2 regions of the Delftia sp. 11MD genome follow, and region 1 is predicted to be linked to the other one. Evidence: predicted binding sites of a transcription regulator. Region 1 holds the regulator's gene; the other holds the start of a gene.

Region 1 (8,827 bases):
GGGGCGCCGGTCCCATGGATGCCAAGAACGGCGCAGGTGGAGGCCAGGGCGTGCACATCTGCACGGGGCCGGTACGCATCAAGGGCGCCCAGCCCGGCGATGTGCTGGAAGTACGCATCATTGATGTGGTGCCGCGCCCCTCGGGCAACCCGCAGTTCAAGGGCCGGACCTTCGGCAGCAATGCGGCGGCGAACTGGGGCTTTCACTATGGCGACACGCTCACCGAGCCCCGAAAGCGCGAGGTGGTCACCATCTACGAGGTGGATGCGACCGGCGAGCGCAACTGGGCCCGCGCCGTCTACAACTACCGCTGGACGCCGCAGACCGACCCCTTCGGCGTGGTCCACCCGACCATCGACTATCCGGGCGTGCCCGTGGACCACCGCACGATCAGCAAGAACGAAAACGTGCTGCGCAATATCCGCGTTCCCGTGCGCCCGCATTTCGGCACCATCGGCGTGGCGCCGGCCGAGGTGGAGATGGCCAGCTCCATTCCGCCCAACCACACGGGCGGCAACATCGACAACTGGCGCATCGGCAAGGGGGCGACCATGTATTTCCCCGTGGCCGTGCCAGGGGCCAACTTCACCGTGGGCGATCCGCATGCCTCGCAGGGGGACTCCGAGCTGTGCGGCACGGCCATCGAGTGCTCGCTGACCGGCACCTTCCAGTTGATCCTGCACAAGAAGGCGGACCTGCCTGGAACGCCGCTGGCCGAGCTGGCCTATCCGCTGCTCGAAACCCAGGACGAATGGCTGCTGCACGGCTTCAGCTACGCCAACTACCTGGCGGAGCTGGGGCCGGATGCGCAAAACCAGATCTTCAAGAAGTCTTCCGTGGACCTGGCTCTGCGCGACGCCTATCACAAGATGCGCCACTTCCTCATGACCACCCAGGGGCTGGGAGAGGACGAGGCCATCTCGCTGATGTCGATTGCCGTGGACTTCGGCATCACCCAGGTGGTGGATGGCAACTGGGGCGTGCACGCGCTCGTGAAAAAGAGCATCTTCCCCGCGCGCGGCGCGTGAGTGAGTGCGTGAGTGCGTGAGTGCGTGCCTGCCTGCCCTGCGGGCAGGACCCGGCCGGTCTCAGCGCGCCAGGAAATCCCGGATGGCGAACAGCGTCTGGTCGGGCGCCTCGGTCATCTGGTTGTGGCCGCTGGGCAGGTGCACGATGCTGACCTGGCGCTGCGCGGCCCGGGCCGCCTCGATCAGGCCCTTGGCGGCCTTGGGCGGCGTCATCTGGTCCTGCTCGCCCAGGGCGAACAGGACCGGACATTGCAGCGCCGCCATGGCCGCCTCGCCGCCCGCATAGCTGTCGCAGGCCTTGAAGCCGGCGTGCAGCAGGTTGGTGCGGTCATTGCTGGCCAGCACGCGCCGGCCCAGCGCCATGCCGGCGCCGAACACCCAGCTGCCTGCGCCGCTGGGTGGCGCCAGCGTGGCGCGCGAGAACACATTGACCATGCGGATGGCCTGCTCTGGCGCGCTCAGTGCGGAGTCCAGCAGGGCGGGCGAGACCTTCATCGGGTAGGCCGTGCCCACCAGCACCAGGTGGCTGACGCGCGCGCCCAGCCGCGCGGCCGCTTCCATGGCGATCAGGCTGCCCCAGCTGTGGCCTACCAGCGCAGCCTTCTCGATGCCTGCCGCATCCATGAGCTGGCCGATGAAATCCGCCGCCGCCTCCACGCTGGCCGGCGCATCGCCTGCGCTGCGGCAGTGGCCCGGCAGGTCTATGGCCAGCACGTTCCAGCCGTGGTTGGCCAGGTAACGGCTTTGCAGTGCCCAGACGCTGTGGTCGCACAGCACGCCGTGGATGAGGATGGCCGTCGGCTGTGCGGGATTGAAGGCCTTGCCGCCGGTATAGGCGTAGATGGCGTGGCCGTGAACATCGATCTTCATTGTTGGTGTCTCCCTTGCCGATTCACGCGGCCTTCTCGGCCGCCTTGAGGGCGCGCTTGAGGTCGTCGATCAGGTCGTCTGCGTCTTCCAGCCCGATGGACAGGCGTATCGTGCCCTGGCCGATGCCGGCCTGGGCCAGCGCCTCGTCGCTCATGCGGAAGTGCGTGGTGCTGGCAGGGTGGATGACCAGGCTGCGGCAGTCGCCCACGTTGGCCAGGTGGCTGAAGACCTTGAGCGTCTCGATGAACTTGCGGCCCTGGTTGCGGTTGCCCTTGATGTCGAAGCTGAACACCGAGCCTGCGCCGCGCGGCAGCAGCTTCTTGGCGAGCTGGTGCGAGGGATGGGTATCGAGCAGCGGGTGGCCCACGCGGCCCACCAGCGGATGGCTGGCCAGGAATTGCACCACCTTCTCGGTGTTGCGGATATGGCGCTCCATGCGCAGCGGCAGCGTCTCTATGCCCTGCAGGATCAGCCAGGCCGTGTGCGGGCTCATGCAGGCGCCGAAGTCGCGCAGGCCTTCGCGGCGTGCGCGCAGAAGGAAGGCGCCAGTGCTGCTTTCCTCGCTGAACACCATGTTGTGGAAGCCGTCGTAGGGCTCGGTCAGCTCCGGGAAGCGTCCCGACTTTTCCCAGTCGAAGCTGCCGCCATCCACCACGATGCCCCCGACCACGGTGCCGTGGCCCGACAGGAACTTGGTGGCCGAGTGGTAGACGATGTCCGCGCCATGCTCCAGAGGCTTCATCAGCCAGGGCGAGGTCAGCGTGGAGTCCACCAGCAGCGGCACGCCGGCCTCATGCGCGATGGCGCTGATGGTGGGAATGTCGAGCACGTCCAGGCCCGGGTTGCCCACGGTCTCGCCGAAGAACAGCTTGGTATTGGGCCGCACGGCGGCGCGCCAGCCGTCGATGTCGCCGGGCTTGACGAAGGTGGTCTCTATGCCGAAGCGCGCCAGCGTGTAGTGCAGCAGGTTCTGCGAGCCGCCGTACAGCGCCGTGCTGGCCACGATGTGGCTGCCCGCGCCCATGAGCGTGGCCACCGACAGGTGCAGCGCCGCCTGGCCGCTGGCCACGGCGATGGCGCCCACGCCCCCTTCCAGGGCCGAGACGCGCTGCTCCAGTACGGCGTTCGTGGGATTGGAGATGCGGCTGTAGACGTGGCCGGGGCGCTCCAGATTGAACAAAGAGGCCGCATGGTCGCTGGACTCGAAGACGAACGAGGTCGTGAGGTGGATGGGCGTCGCGCGCGCACCGGTGGCGGGGTCGGGCTGTGCGCCCGCGTGCAGCGCCAGAGTGTCAAAGCCGGGATCCGAGTAGCCGGGCATTCCTGTCTCCATGGTTGTCAAGGCAAGCGGGCATTGTGGGCTATATTTCCCGGCAGACATGGGCTTGCCGCAACCACGGCGACACAGACAATCTTGGAGATACGGCATGAAAGTAAGTGACATCCTGCGCGTCAAGGGCAACACCCTCTACACGGTGTCGCCGGACGAAAGCCTGGCCAGCGCGGTGCAGGTGATGTCCGAGCGCGATATAGGCTCCCTCGTGGTCATGGAGCACGGCGACGTGGTCGGCATGCTGACCTTCCGCGAAGTGATCCAGGGCTTCGTCAAACACGGCGGCGTGGGCGAGACGCTGGTGCGCTCGGCCATGGACGACGCTCCCATGACCTGCACCATGGAAACCGACATGGACGAGGTGCGCCGCATGATGCTGGACCGCCATGCGCGCTACATGCCGGTGATGGACAAGCGCATGCTGATGGGCGTGATCAGCCTGTACGACGTGGCCAAGGCCGTGGTGGACAGCCAGAACTTCGAGAACCGCATGCTCAAGGCCTATATCCGCGACTGGCCCGAAGGCGAGCGCCAGGGCGCGGACTGATCATCCGGTCGCGGCAAGACCGCCCCTGCCCATGCAGCAAGGCCTGCGACCGCAGAACGCGGCGCAGGCCTTGGTTTTTTTACGGCCGGGCGCAAGCCCGTTCAATGCACGCTGCTGCGCCGGGGCTTGAGCAAGGCGCTGGGCGGCACGGCATAGGTCTGCCTGAAGACGCGGCTGAAGTGCGAGAAGCTGGTGAAGCCGCAGGCCATCGCCACATCGGTCACGCGCCGCGCATTGTCGGCCTGCAGCAGCAGGTGGGCCTGGGCCAGGCGCTCGTTCCAGAGCCAGCGGCTGGGAGTCAGTCCCTCGGTGGCGAACAGGCGCGCCAGGCTGCGCAGCGACATGCCCAGGCCCTGGGCCACCTGCAGGGGCTTGAGCTCGGGGTCATCCAGCCGGGCCCGCATGTACTGCTTGGCCTGGGCAAGCCGGTTGCGGGTTCTGAAATCATCGGGCCTGGCTGAGACCAGCAGCATGGTCATCAGGGTGGGGTGAAGATTCTGGTCACCGGCATCCTGTTGAAGGATGGGTGAGGGCGGTGGAGTGCTGCTCGCAGGATCGCTGCGATCCTGGCGTTGCGTTGAGCCGGAAGAGGTCTGCATTTCACGAATCTCCCGCAAGTTGCGGCTGGTGCCTGAGGGATGGTCCGCAGGCGGTTGAAGAACAATGTTCTGCAATTCTAGCTATCAATATTTGTAATTTGATAGTTTTATTGTTTCTTTGCAGGAGATGGCAGCCTGCGCAATGCACCGCTGCAGCGGGAGCGGCGCCTGGGGGCGACCCGGGCATAATCATCGGCCTATGAGCGGCAACACCTTCGGAACCCTATTCACTGTCACCAACTTCGGCGAATCGCATGGCCCGGCCATCGGCTGCGTCATCGACGGTTGCCCGCCTGGCATGGCACTGAGCGAGGCGGACATCCAGCACGACCTGGACCGCCGCCGCCCCGGCACCAGCAAGTTCGTGACGCAGCGCAACGAGCCGGACGCGGTGGAAATCCTCTCGGGTGTCTACGAAGGCCGTACCACGGGCACGCCGATCGCTTTGCTGATCCGCAATACCGACCAGCGCAGCAAGGACTACTCCAACATTGCGCAAAGCTTTCGTCCCGGCCATGCCGACTACGCCTACTTCCAGAAGTACGGCATCCGTGATCCGCGCGGCGGCGGCCGCTCCTCCGCACGGCTGACGGCGCCTACGGTGGCGGCCGGCGCCGTGGCCAAGAAGTGGCTCAAGGAAAAATTCGGCACCGAGTTCCGCGCCTGCATGACCCAGGTGGGCGAGCTGTCGCTGCCCTTCGAGAGCTGGGAGCATGTGCGCAACAATCCCTTCTTTGCGCCGGTGGCCGATGTGTCCCGCTACGAGGAATACATGGATGCGCTGCGCAAGTCGGGCGACTCCTGCGGCGCCGCGCTGCGCGTGCAGGCCAGTGGCATGCCGGTGGGCCTGGGCCAGCCGCTGTATGACCGCCTCGATGCCGACGTCGCCTACGCCATGATGGGCCTGAACGCCGTCAAGGCCGTGGAGATCGGCGCGGGCTTCGACAGCGTGGTCCAGCGCGGCACCACGCACGGCGACTCGCTGAGCCCCGAAGGCTTTCGCAGCAACAACGCCGGTGGTATCGTGGGCGGCATCAGCACGGGCCAGGATCTGGAGGTGCGCATCGCCATCAAGCCCACCAGCTCCATCATCACGCCGCGCGAGTCCATCGACACCCAGGGCCAGAGCACCGAAGTCATCACCAAGGGTCGCCATGACCCCTGCGTGGGCATCCGCGCCGCGCCCATCGCCGAAGCGTTGCTGGCCCTGGTGGTGATGGACCACGCCCTGCGCCACCGCGCCCAGTGCGGCGACGTCGATTCAGGCCTGGCGCCGATTCCTGCCGCGGCGCCCTGAAAGCGCTGCCAGGACGCCAAAAAGAAAGCCGCCCAAGGGCGGCTTTCTTGTGTCCTGCCGGCCTGATCAGCCGGGATTGCGGACTTCATCCATGACGTTCTTGAAGTCGTCCACGTCCTCGAAGCTGCGGTAGACGCTGGCGTAGCGGATGTAGCCGACCTTGTCGAGCAGCTTGAGCTCGCGCATCACCATCTCGCCCAGGCGGCTGGAGAGCACTTCGCGCTCGCCCAGGTTGCGCAGCCGTTCCTCGATGCGCTCGATGGCGGCATCGATCTGCTCCGTGCTCACGGGACGCTTGCGCAGCGCAATCTTGAACGAACCCAGCAGCTTGGCGCGCTCGTACTCGATGCGCCGCCCGTCCTTCTTGACGATGGCGGGGAAGCTGACCTCGGGCCGCTCATAGGTGGTGAAGCGCTTGTCGCAGCCGCCGCATTGGCGGCGGCGGCGGATGAAGCCCCCATCCTCGGCCTCACGGGTCTCCACGACCTGGGTGTCCGGGTGGCTGCAGAACGGGCACTTCATGGCAGGCCTCTATGCGCTCAAATCAGGCGCCGTAGACCGGGAAGCGGGCCGTCAGCTCGGCCACCTGGGCGCGCACGCGGGCCAGGTTGGCTTCGTCGCTGGGGTTCTCCAGCACGTCGGCCAGCAGGTTGGCCGTCAGGCGGGCTTCCTCTTCCTTGAAGCCGCGCGTGGTCATGGCGGGCGTGCCCACGCGGATGCCGCTGGTCACCATCGGCTTTTCGGGGTCGTTGGGGATGGAGTTCTTGTTGATCGTCATGTGGGCGGCACCCAGCGCGGCTTCGGCCGCCTTGCCGGTGATGCCCTTGGCGCGCAGGTCCACCAGCATGACGTGGCTTTCCGTGCGGCCGGAGACGATGCGCAGGCCGCGGGCCGTCAGCGTTTCGGCGACGACCTTGGCATTCTTCACGACCTGCTCCTGGTAGGCCTTGAACTCGGGAGACAGTGCTTCCTTGAAAGCCACGGCCTTGCCGGCGATGACGTGCATCAGCGGGCCGCCTTGCAGGCCGGGGAAGATGGCGCTGTTGATGGCCTTCTCATGCTCGGCCTTCATCAGGATCACGCCGCCGCGCGGGCCGCGCAGGCTCTTGTGCGTGGTGGTGGTGACCACGTCGGCGTGGGGCACGGGGTTGGGGTACACGCCCGCGGCGATCAGGCCGGCGTAGTGGGCCATGTCCACCCAGAAGATGGCGCCGACTTCCTTTGCGATCTTGGCGAAGCGCTCGAAGTCGATGGCCAGGGCGTAGGCCGATGCGCCGGCCACGATGATGCGGGGCTTGTGCTCGCGCGCCAGCGCTTCCATCTTGTCGTAGTCGATGGCTTCTTCGGCGTTCAGGCCGTAGGAGACCACGTTGAACCACTTGCCCGACATGTTCAGCGGCATGCCGTGCGTCAGGTGGCCGCCTTCGGCCAGGCTCATGCCCATGATGGTGTCGCCGGGCTTGGCAAAGGCCATCAGCACGGCCTGGTTGGCCTGGGAGCCGGAGTTGGGCTGAACGTTGGCTGCCTCGGCGCCGAACAGCTTCTTGACACGGTCGATGGCAAGCTGCTCGACCACGTCGACGTTTTCGCAGCCGCCGTAGTAGCGCTTGCCTGGATAGCCTTCTGCGTACTTGTTGGTGAGCTGGGAGCCCTGGGCTTCCATCACGGCGGGCGAGCAGTAGTTCTCGCTGGCGATCAGCTCGATATGTTCTTGTTGACGCAGGTTCTCGGCCTGGATGGCGGCAAAGACTTCGGCGTCGACCTTCTCGACGGTATTGGTGCGTTGAAACATGGCAGTCCTGTGAACTTGAAATTCCCTTGAGGCCAAGGGCTGCCCAGGCGAACGGCGGAACACTCCAGATCCCGCGTGCGCATGGAGGCTGGGCGGTACGCTCCCCGGTGGTTCACAGAAGGTGGTTCTTTTCAGGCCTTCTGCTGGTTTCCACGTCAGCGGCAGCGGTGCGTGAAGCGGCTGCGCCTATCGCCAGTTGCGTACCCCGCTAGTGTAGCTGAGCTGATGGAGCCGAAGACAGGCGAGGGGCGTTGGCAAAGCCGCCTGCCTGGCAGATCAGCGGGTGCAGGCAGGCATGAAAAAAGCTGGCCTTAGCCAGCTTCGTGCGCCATGTCGGTGGTTCCGGTTACAGCGCCGGCTCCTGTGTCTGCAGGGCCACCTGTTCGGTGCGCGCGGACATGCTGCTCGAGCTGACCGGCACTGCCGGGGTGCCAGCGGACGCTGCCGAGGCCGCAGGTCCGGCTGCCTCGGCCGTGGATGTGGCCGGCTTGGTGGCTGCGATCTGGACGGCCTGCTTGGGCTGCTCGATCTTGGCGGTCATCAGCGGCACGGCACGCAGGCCGGCGGCCATGCGCAGGCGCTGGTGCTCGGCCAGCACCTTGGCGGCATAGCCGCCGTCGGTGGGCAGGTTGGCCGCGCCCACGTAGTAGCGCAGGCCACCTTCGATGGAGCCGGCGCGCTCAATGCACTCCTTGAGCACGCGCACGCCCACGCGCAGATTGCTGACGGGGTCGAACGCGGCGTTCTGGCCGCCGAAGTTCTCGTACTTGTCGGTATGCACAGTGGTCATCACCTGCATCAGGCCCTGCGCGCCGACAGCACTTTGCGCGAACGGATTGAAGCTGGACTCGATGGCCATGATGGCCAGGATCAGCGTCGGGTCCAGGCGGTTGACCTTGCCCAGGTCGTAGGCCTCGCTGACCAGTGCCGCGATGGGCTCGGGCGCCACGCGGTACTTCTTGCTGAGCCAGAAGGCCACGGCCGCCTGATCCTTGGGCAGGTTCTTCGGGTTGGTCGCCGTCGCGCGGTCGCTGGCCGCGAGTTCGACGGGCGCACCCAGCTCGGCCATCTGGCGAGCGGTCAGCCAGGAGCGCAGCTGGCTCTCTCCGGCATCGCGCAGGTCGGGACGGGCGAACAAGGTAATGGCCAGGAAGGCCACAGCCAGGCCCAGAAGGGCGAAGCTGTTGTGGATGATGGCAAGAAAACCGTTGGCCACATCGATGGCGAACGTTCGCGCGGCGGCGAAAAATTTTCCTGACGCTGGCATAGCTTTTTCCTTTCTAGGGGCACCAACCCGAAACGGCCTTCGCCGAAGCGAAGGCCGGTGAGGCTGACACCCTGGATTGGGTGCTGCGGATCCG
Region 2 (8,827 bases), 3.0 Mb from region 1:
CGCTACGATGCAGGCATCAGCTACCAGCGGCTGTCGCGGCCCGCGCCGCACGGCCCTGTCGAGGGCAATGCCTTCAGCATCGTGTTCCGCGCCGGCGCCGCATCGGCTCTGCCGGCCTCCCTGTTTGACCAGATTGTGGTGTGATGCCCTTGAACTCCCTGCCCGCTGCCGCATCGATTCTTGTCGTGGACGACGAGCCGGATCTGCGCACCCTCTATGAACTGACCCTGCTGCGCGAAGGCTACCGCGTGGAAACCGCCGCCAGCGTGGGCGAGGCGCGCGAACAGCTGCAGACCCAGCGCTTCGACGTGGTCATCACCGACATGCGCCTGCCCGACGGCATGGGAATGGAGCTGCTGCAGGACCTGCGCAACCAGCAGCGGCGAGAACGCTGCGTGGTCATGACCGCCTACGGCTCGGCCGAAAATGCCGTCGAAGCCCTGCGCTCGGGCGCCTTCGACTATCTGACCAAGCCCGTGGACCTCAAGCAGTTCCGCCTGGTCGTGGCCTCGGCCGCCCAGGGCGTGGGCGGCGTGCCGCCCCCCGGCGTGATGCCGGCGCGCAGCCCCTCGGCGGCGTCGGCCGCAAGCCCCGTGCTCAGCGGCGGCGGGGCGCTCGACGCCATGGTTGGGGAGTCGCCCGCCATGCAGGCCGTCAAGCAGCGCATTGCCAAGGTGGCGCGCGGCATGGCGCCGGTGCTGGTGCACGGCGAGTCGGGCACGGGCAAGGAGCTGGTGGCGCGCGCCCTGCACGCCTGCAGCCAGCGCGCCCACGGCCCCATGGTGGCCGTGAACTGCGGCGCCATCCCCGAAAACCTGCTGGAGGCCGAGTTCTTCGGCGCCCGCAAGGGCTCCTATACCGGAGCCACCCAGGACCGCGACGGCTACTTCCAGGCGGCACGCGGCGGCACCCTGTTCCTCGACGAAATCGGCGACCTGCCGCTGCCCATGCAGGCCAAGCTGCTGCGCGCCATCCAGGAACGCCGCGTGCGCCCCCTGGGCTCGGCGCAGGAGGAAGCGGCCGACGTGCGCATCGTCAGCGCCACCCACCGCGACCTGGCCGCCGACGTGCAGGCAGGACGTTTTCGCCAGGACCTGTACTACCGCCTCAACGTCATCGAAGTCCTTCTTCCGCCGCTGCGCGAGCGCCGCGAGGACCTGCCCGCGCTGTGCCGTGCATTGCTGGCACGGCTGTCGCAGGAGTCGGGCCTGCCCATGCCCGAGATCGACGAGCGTTCCCTGGAGCAGATCGCCCGCCTGCCCCTGCCCGGCAATGTGCGTGAACTGGAGAACCTGCTGCACCGCGCCATCACGCTGGGCGAGGAAGGGCCGCTGCGCATAGACCCCGAGATGCAGCTGCCCTGCGGCACTCCGCCGGCCCCACCCGCATCGACGCAGACCCAGGCGCACGACGGCGCCGCACCGCCGCCGGAGCCTGCCGACATGGAGCTGCCCCGCGACCTGCAGGCCTGGCTGGACGAGCGCGAGCGCAGCATCCTGGTGCAGGCGCTGCAGGAAAACGGCTTCAACCGCACGGCCACGGCCGCGCGCCTGGGGCTGAGCCTGCGCCAGATCCGCTACCGCATCGACCGGCTGAACATCGCCCTGCCCGGCGACGCCAGCGCCGAGGCGGACGGAGGCGGCCATGGCGAAGCCTGATCCGCAGGCACCAGCTACCACGACCACGGCCCCGGCCTGGACCTGGCAAGGCGGCTGGCTGCAACAGGCACGCCACCTGCCCTCGCCCAACTTCGGCGAGCGCCCGGCCCAGGCCCTGGTCGATCTGGTCGTCGTGCACTCCATCAGCCTGCCCCCCGGCGAGTACGGCACGGGGGCGGTCCAGCAACTGTTCACCAACCAGCTCGACTGGGACGCCCATCCTTACTACCAGGGCATACGCGGCCTGGAGGTGTCGGCCCATTTCTTCGTCACGCGCCTGGGCGAGGTCTGGCAATTTGTGGACTGTGACGCGCGCGCCTGGCATGCGGGCGCCTCCAGCTGGCGCGGCAAGGATCGCTGCAACGACGACTCCATCGGCATAGAGCTGGAGGGCCTGGAGGGACTGCCGTTCGAGCCGGCGCAATATGCGGCCCTGGAGAACCTGTGCGAAGCCATCGCCGCACGCTACCCCGTCGCCCATCTCGCAGGCCATGAGCACATTGCGCCCGGCCGCAAACGCGATCCCGGCCCCGGCTTCGACTGGCCCCGGCTGCGCGGGCTGCTGTCCCGTCACCAGGCCACGGCGAACTGGCAGCTGCCGCCCCGCGCCGGCCAGCCCTCCACGTAAGCACACACCCTCCTGCCGGACTGCGCCAGGCCTTGCACGCAGGCCGGCTTGTCCACAGGCCCAGGAAAAGTGCGCTGTCAATCCAGAAAGCAACCCATGTGGCGCGCAGGCGCACGCCGGGCCGGCCTGATCTTTTTTTACAAATTCACGCATGTGTCGCAGCCCCACTGTTCATGGGGCTTTCGGCGGTCCGACCGGCGCAGCGGCAAGGCTGTAGCGGCTTGCGACAGGCCATCGCCCGCCAGCCACCGCGCAGCGGTGATCTGCTGCTATGGGCTTGCATGCTGGGCACTGTTTTGGCGCAGCGCAAACAGCGGTTTTCCGGCCGTGAGTACCCCGTGTACATGAGACGGCGATACACTACAGGTAGTGCCTGAGAGCACGCCGGACACCATATCTAGTGTTCACAAGCTGTGCACACCCTGTGAAAACGGTGTGCACATCCGGCCATCGATTCCATCTCCCAGCAAGCCTGCCCCCAGTGCAGGTCCGCGTCCGTTCTATCCACAAACACCCGTTGAGGAAACTCATGCAAGAAGCACTGAATTCTTTGGCTCCCGCTGCGCACGGTGATGCTGCCAATCCTTCCTCCGCCCATCACCTGTCCGTGCAGGACGGCTACCAGATCATCCGCCGCAGCGGCGACGTGGTGCCCTTCACCCCGCAAAAGATCGCCGTCGCGCTGACCAAGGCCTTCCTGGCCGTGCGCGGCGCCCAGGGCGCTGCCTCCGCCAGCGTGCGCGAGACCGTGGACGAGCTCACCCAGGCCGTGGTGCGCGCCCTGCTGCGCTCGCGTCCGGGCGGCGGCACCTTCCATATTGAAGACGTGCAGGACCAGGTCGAGCTGGGCCTGATGCGCGGCGGCCACCACGACGTGGCGCGCGCCTACGTGCTGTACCGCGACCGCCGCAACCAGGAGCGTGCCGAGCAGAAGAAGGCCGCCGAGGCCGCTGCCGCCGCTGCGGCCGCGCCCGCCCCCGTGCTGCATGTGACCGACAACGGCCAGCGCGTTCCGCTGGACCAGGCCCGCCTGCTGGCCCTGATCGAGGCCTCCTGCCGCAACCTCAATGCCGACATCCAGGCCGCGCCCATCGTTGCCGAGACGCTGCGCAACCTGTACGACGGCGTGCCGATCGAAGAAGTCTTCAAGGCCTCCATCCTGGCCGCGCGCACGCTGATCGAAAAGGACCCCGACTACACCTACGTCACCGCCCGCCTGCTGCTGCACACCATCGTGCGCGAGGTCATGGGCCATGACGTGCAGCCTGCCGACATCCAGTCGGCCTACGCCGCCTACTTCCCCGGCTTCATCCAGAAGGGCGTGGACAACGAGCTGCTCAACCCCGAGCTGCTGAACTACGACCTGCCCCGCCTGGCTGCCGCCCTCAAGGCCGAACGCGACCAGCAGTTCGACTACCTGGGCCTGCAGACCCTGTATGACCGCTACTTCCTGCACGTGCGCAAGACGCGCATCGAGCTGCCCCAGTCCTTCTTCATGCGCGTGGCCATGGGCCTGGCGCTGCAGGAAGAGGACCGCAACGCGCGCGCCATCGAGTTCTACGAACTGCTGTCTTCCTTCGACTTCATGAGCAGCACGCCCACGCTGTTCAACAGCGGCACGCTGCGCTCGCAGCTGTCTTCGTGCTACCTGACCACGGTGCCCGACGATCTGGACGGCATCTATGAGTCGATCAAGGAAAACGCCCTGCTGTCCAAGTTCGCCGGCGGCCTGGGCAACGACTGGACGCGCGTGCGCGCCCTGGGTTCGCGCATCAAGGGCACGAACGGCGAGTCGCAGGGCGTGGTGCCCTTCCTCAAGGTGGTCAACGACACGGCCGTGGCCGTGAACCAGGGCGGCAAGCGCAAGGGCGCCGTCTGCACGTACCTGGAGACCTGGCACCTGGACATTGAGGAATTCCTCGAGCTGCGCAAGAACACGGGTGACGACCGCCGCCGCACGCACGACATGAACACGGCGAACTGGATTCCCGACCTGTTCATGAAGCGCGTCATGGAAAAGGGCCAGTGGACCCTGTTCTCGCCTTCCGATGTCGGCGACCTGCACGACCTCTTCGGCGCAGCCTTCGAGCGCGCCTACACGGCCTACGAAACCAAGGCCGACACCGGCGAGCTCAAGCTGTTCAAGCGCATCCCGGCCGTGGACCTGTGGCGCAAGATGCTGTCCATGCTGTTCGAGACCGGCCACCCCTGGGTCACCTTCAAGGACCCCTGCAACGTGCGCTCGCCCCAGCAGCACGCCGGCGTGGTGCACTCGTCCAACCTGTGCACCGAGATCACGCTGAACACCAGCGACACCGAGACCGCCGTCTGCAACCTGGGCTCGGTCAACCTGGCGCGCCACATCACCAACGGCGCCATCGACCACGGCAAGCTGCGCAAGACCATCACCACGGCCATGCGCATGCTGGACAACGTGATCGACATCAACTACTACGCCGTGCAGAAGGCCAAGGACTCCAACCTGCGCCATCGCCCCGTGGGCCTGGGCCTGATGGGCTTCCAGGATGCGCTCTATGAAATGCGCATCGCCTACGCCAGCGACGCGGCCGTCGAGTTCGCCGACCAGTCGATGGAAGCCATCTGCTACTACGCCTACTGGGCCTCCACCGAACTGGCCAGGGAACGCGGCCAGTACTCCAGCTACAAGGGCTCGCTGTGGGACCAGGGCATCCTGCCGCTGGACACGCTGAACCTGCTGGAGAAGGCCCGCGGCGGCTACGTGGAAGTGGACCGTTCCTCGCGCCTGGACTGGGATGCGCTGCGCGCCAAGATCGGCCAGCACGGCATGCGCAACTCCAACTGCGTGGCCATCGCGCCCACGGCGACCATCTCCAACATCGTCGGCGTCGATGCCTCCATCGAGCCTTCGTTCGGCAACCTGTCGGTCAAGTCCAACCTGTCCGGCGAGTTCACCGTCATCAACCAGTACCTGGTGCGCGACCTGAAGCGCCTGGGCCTGTGGGACGACGTGATGGTCATGGACCTCAAGCATTTCGACGGCTCGCTGCGCCCCATCGACCGCGTGCCCCAGGACGTCAAGAACCTGTACGCCACCGCCTTCGAGGTCGAGCCCACCTGGCTGGTCGAGGCCGCTGCACGCCGCCAGAAGTGGATCGACCAGGCCCAGAGCCTGAACATCTACATGGCCGGCGCCTCGGGCAAGAAGCTGGACGACACCTACAAGCTGGCCTGGCTGCGTGGCCTGAAGACCACCTACTACCTGCGCACCACCAGCGCCACCAACATCGAGAAGTCCACGGTGCAAAGCCGCGTGCTCAACGCAGTGCCCACGGCTGCCGCCCAGCCCGCTGCCGTGAGCACCTCCAGCGCCCTGGAAGCCGCGGCAGCCGCCGCACGCGCCCAGGCCCCGGCGACGGACATCAAGTTCTGCGCCATCGACGATCCCGGCTGCGAAGCCTGCCAGTAAGCCGCGCAGCGCGGGGCCTCGCCACGGCGCAGGCCCCGCGCCCTGCCCGCCAGCCAGCGCCATGCGCAGGATCTTCGCCATGGACCTTGGGCCTGCTCAACATGCCAGGCCACCCATGGTCCTACATTGACCGGAGCAGAAAGAGAGGCCTCTTTCGCACCGAATGAACTGAACATATGCCTCAGGGCATGCCGGAGAAAATTGCAATGCTGACCTTTGACGACGACGCCACCCTCTCGAACACGCCGACCGGCGCAGGAGCTGCCCCCGCCACCGGCACACACCAGCGCGTCAACGCCGCCGACAAGCGAATCATCAACGCCAAGACCGACGTCAACCAGCTGGTGCCCTTCAAGTACAAGTGGGCCTGGGAAAAGTACCTGGCCACCTGCGCCAACCACTGGATGCCGCAGGAAGTGAACATGAACCGCGACATCGCCCTGTGGAAGGACCCCAACGGCCTGACCGAGGACGAGCGCCGCATCGTCAAGCGCAACCTGGGCTTCTTCGTGACGGCCGACTCGCTGGCTGCCAACAACATCGTGCTGGGCACCTACCGCCACATCACCGCACCCGAGTGCCGCCAGTTCCTGCTGCGCCAGGCCTTCGAGGAAGCCATCCACACCCACGCCTACCAGTACATCGTGGAGTCGCTGGGCCTGGATGAAGGCGAGATCTTCAACGCCTATCTCGAGGTTCCCTCCATCCGCGACAAGGACGAATTCCTGATCCCCTTCATCGAGGCGATCATGGACCCCAGCTTCAAGACCGGCACCTTCGAGACCGACCAGACGCTGCTGAAGTCGCTCATCGTTTTCGCCTGCCTGATGGAGGGCCTGTTCTTCTACGTGGGCTTCACGCAGATCCTGGCCCTGGGCCGTCAGAACAAGATGACCGGCGCTGCCGAGCAGTACCAGTACATCCTGCGCGACGAGTCCATGCACTGCAACTTCGGCATCGACCTGATCAACCAGCTCAAGCTCGAAAATCCGCAGCTGTGGACACCCGAATTCAAGGAAGAAATCACGGCGCTTTTCGTCAAGGCCGTCGAGCTGGAATACCGCTACGCAGAGGACACCATGCCGCGCGGCGTGCTGGGCATGAACGCATCGATGTTCAAGGGCTACCTGCGCTACATCGCCAACCGCCGCGCCACGCAGATCGGCCTGGAGGCCCTGTTCCCGAACGAGGAAAACCCGTTCCCCTGGATGAGCGAGATGATCGATTTGAAGAAGGAACGTAACTTCTTTGAGACACGCGTCATCGAGTATCAAACCGGAGGCGCACTTTCCTGGGATTAATCGCTTCTCTGCAGGCACAATGCGAACCATGACGCGCTTCACGCTTTTGCAATACCGATGGTGTTGCGGCGTGGGGCGTCTCCGTGTTCATTGCGATGCGTCACTCCACATCGCATTGAATCGCTTCGGAGCCCCGTACCCCGAAGTGTTTTGTGCAAATCAACGAAGGAGAAGATGATGGCAACTGCGAAGAAGACGGCCTCTACCAAGGCCCCCACCGACAAGAAGACCACCGCCAAAAAGGCGGCTGCCCCCAAGGCTGAAGCCGTGAAGAAAGCCACGGCCACTGCCAAGGCAGCGCCCGCCAAGAAGGCTGCGGCTCCTGCTGCAAAGAAGGCTGCCGCTCCCGCCAAGAAGGCTGCTGCTCCTGCTGCCAAGAAGGCTGCTGCGCCTGCTGCGAAGAAGGCCGCTGCTCCCGCCAAGAAGGCTGCAGCTCCTGCTGCCAAGAAGGCCGCCGCTCCTGCCAAGAAGGCTGCTGCTCCTGCTGCAAAGAAGGCCGCTGCTCCCGCCAAGAAGGCTGCTGCTCCTGCTGCAAAGAAGGCCGCTGCTCCCGCCAAGAAGGCTGCTGCTCCTGCTGCCAAGAAGGCCGCCGCTCCCGCCAAGAAGGCTGCTGCGCCTGCTGCAAAGAAGGCCGCCGCTCCTGCCAAGAAGGCTGCTGCTCCTGCTGCAAAGAAGGCCGCAGCTCCTGCCAAGAAGGCTGCTGCTCCTGCTGCCAAGAAGGCCGCCGCTCCCGCCAAGAAGGCTGCTGCGCCTGCTGCAAAGAAGGCCGCTGCTCCCGCCAAGAAGGCTGCTGCTCCTGCTGCAAAGAAGGCTGCCGCGCCTGCCAAGAAGGCTGCTGCTCCTGCCGCCAAGAAGGCCGCAGCTCCCGCCAAGAAGGCTGCAGCTCCTGCGGCCAAGAAGCCCGCCGCTGCACCGGCTGCCAAGCCCGCAGCAGCACCCGCCAAGGCTGCAGCAGCTCCTGCCGCTCCCGCCAAGAAGGCTGCAGCGCCGAAGAAGGCCGCTGCTCCCAAGAAGGCCGCAGCAGCTCCCGCCGCTGCCGCGCCTGCAGCTCCCGCTGCCGCACCCGCGCCCATCGCGCAAACCCGCCTGGCACCCCAAGCCGCATGGCCCTTCCCCACAGGCAGCAAGCCCTGAGACTTCTCCGGTCTCAAAGCAAAAAGCCCGGCTCTTTCGAGTCGGGCTTTTTTCATTGCGACGATGGCGGCTGTACCGCCACCCGGCGATCACCGCCTCAGGGCTTGGCGAAGTCCAGCACGTAGTTCTGCGGGCCGCGGCTGGCAATCTTGAGCGCACCCAGGCGGTTGCCCAGTTCTGCACAACGCACCAGATCCCAGCCACGCTCCAGGCCGAAAAGCAGGGCGCCACGCCACGCGTCGCCACAGCCCGTGGGGTCAACCACGGCAGCGGGCTGCACAGGCGCCACCGGGGTCTTGGTGCCTTGCACCCAGACCTCGCAGCCTTGCGCGCCCAGCGTCACCACCAGGCCCTGCACCTGCCCTGAAATCTGCTCCAGGCTCCAGCCCGTGCGCTCGCTGAGCATGCGGGCTTCATAGTCGTTCACGGCCACCCAGTCGGCCTGCTCGATGAAGCGGCGCAGATCCTGCCCGTCGAACATGGGCAGGCCCTGGCCCGGATCAAAGACGAAGGGAATGCCTGCAGCCGTGAACTGCTGGGCATGCTCGATCATGGCCTCGCGGCCATCGGGAGCGATGATGCCCACGCGCACCTGCTCCCTGAGTTCGGGCGTGATGCGGTTGCCGTGGGCCTGCATCATGGCGCCCGGGTGGAAGGC

The links. Region 1 encodes NrdR, which represses ribonucleotide reductase genes. Its sites were predicted from a motif close to CACNANATNTNGTG; they were not measured.
Region 2: a site for NrdR is predicted at 2,676-2,689, ahead of ACRSCF_RS25670 (ribonucleoside-diphosphate reductase subunit alpha). Genes of this name have one in related genera too.

The regions. Positions count from the first base shown of each region.
Region 1 covers NZ_CP194333.1:1,900,155-1,908,981, forward strand. Annotated here, with positions in the region: gene ACRSCF_RS08525 (acetamidase/formamidase family protein) at 1-1,028, shown strand, start outside; gene ACRSCF_RS08530 (alpha/beta fold hydrolase) at 1,089-1,898, opposite strand; gene ACRSCF_RS08535 (O-acetylhomoserine aminocarboxypropyltransferase) at 1,921-3,219, opposite strand; gene ACRSCF_RS08540 (CBS domain-containing protein) at 3,326-3,778, shown strand; gene ACRSCF_RS08545 (helix-turn-helix domain-containing protein) at 3,880-4,257, opposite strand; gene aroC (chorismate synthase) at 4,577-5,674, shown strand; gene nrdR (transcriptional regulator NrdR) at 5,741-6,196, opposite strand; gene glyA (serine hydroxymethyltransferase) at 6,219-7,466, opposite strand; ZMP/ZTP riboswitch at 7,501-7,676, opposite strand; gene ACRSCF_RS08565 (lytic transglycosylase domain-containing protein) at 7,813-8,733, opposite strand.
Region 2 covers NZ_CP194333.1:5,589,536-5,598,362, forward strand. Annotated here, with positions in the region: gene ACRSCF_RS25655 (sensor histidine kinase) at 1-144, shown strand, start outside; gene ACRSCF_RS25660 (sigma-54-dependent transcriptional regulator) at 144-1,658, shown strand; gene ampD (1,6-anhydro-N-acetylmuramyl-L-alanine amidase AmpD) at 1,645-2,286, shown strand; gene ACRSCF_RS25670 (ribonucleoside-diphosphate reductase subunit alpha) at 2,816-5,734, shown strand; gene ACRSCF_RS25675 (ribonucleotide-diphosphate reductase subunit beta) at 5,941-7,035, shown strand; gene ACRSCF_RS25680 (hypothetical protein) at 7,213-8,169, shown strand; gene ACRSCF_RS25685 (carbohydrate kinase family protein) at 8,267-8,827, opposite strand, start outside.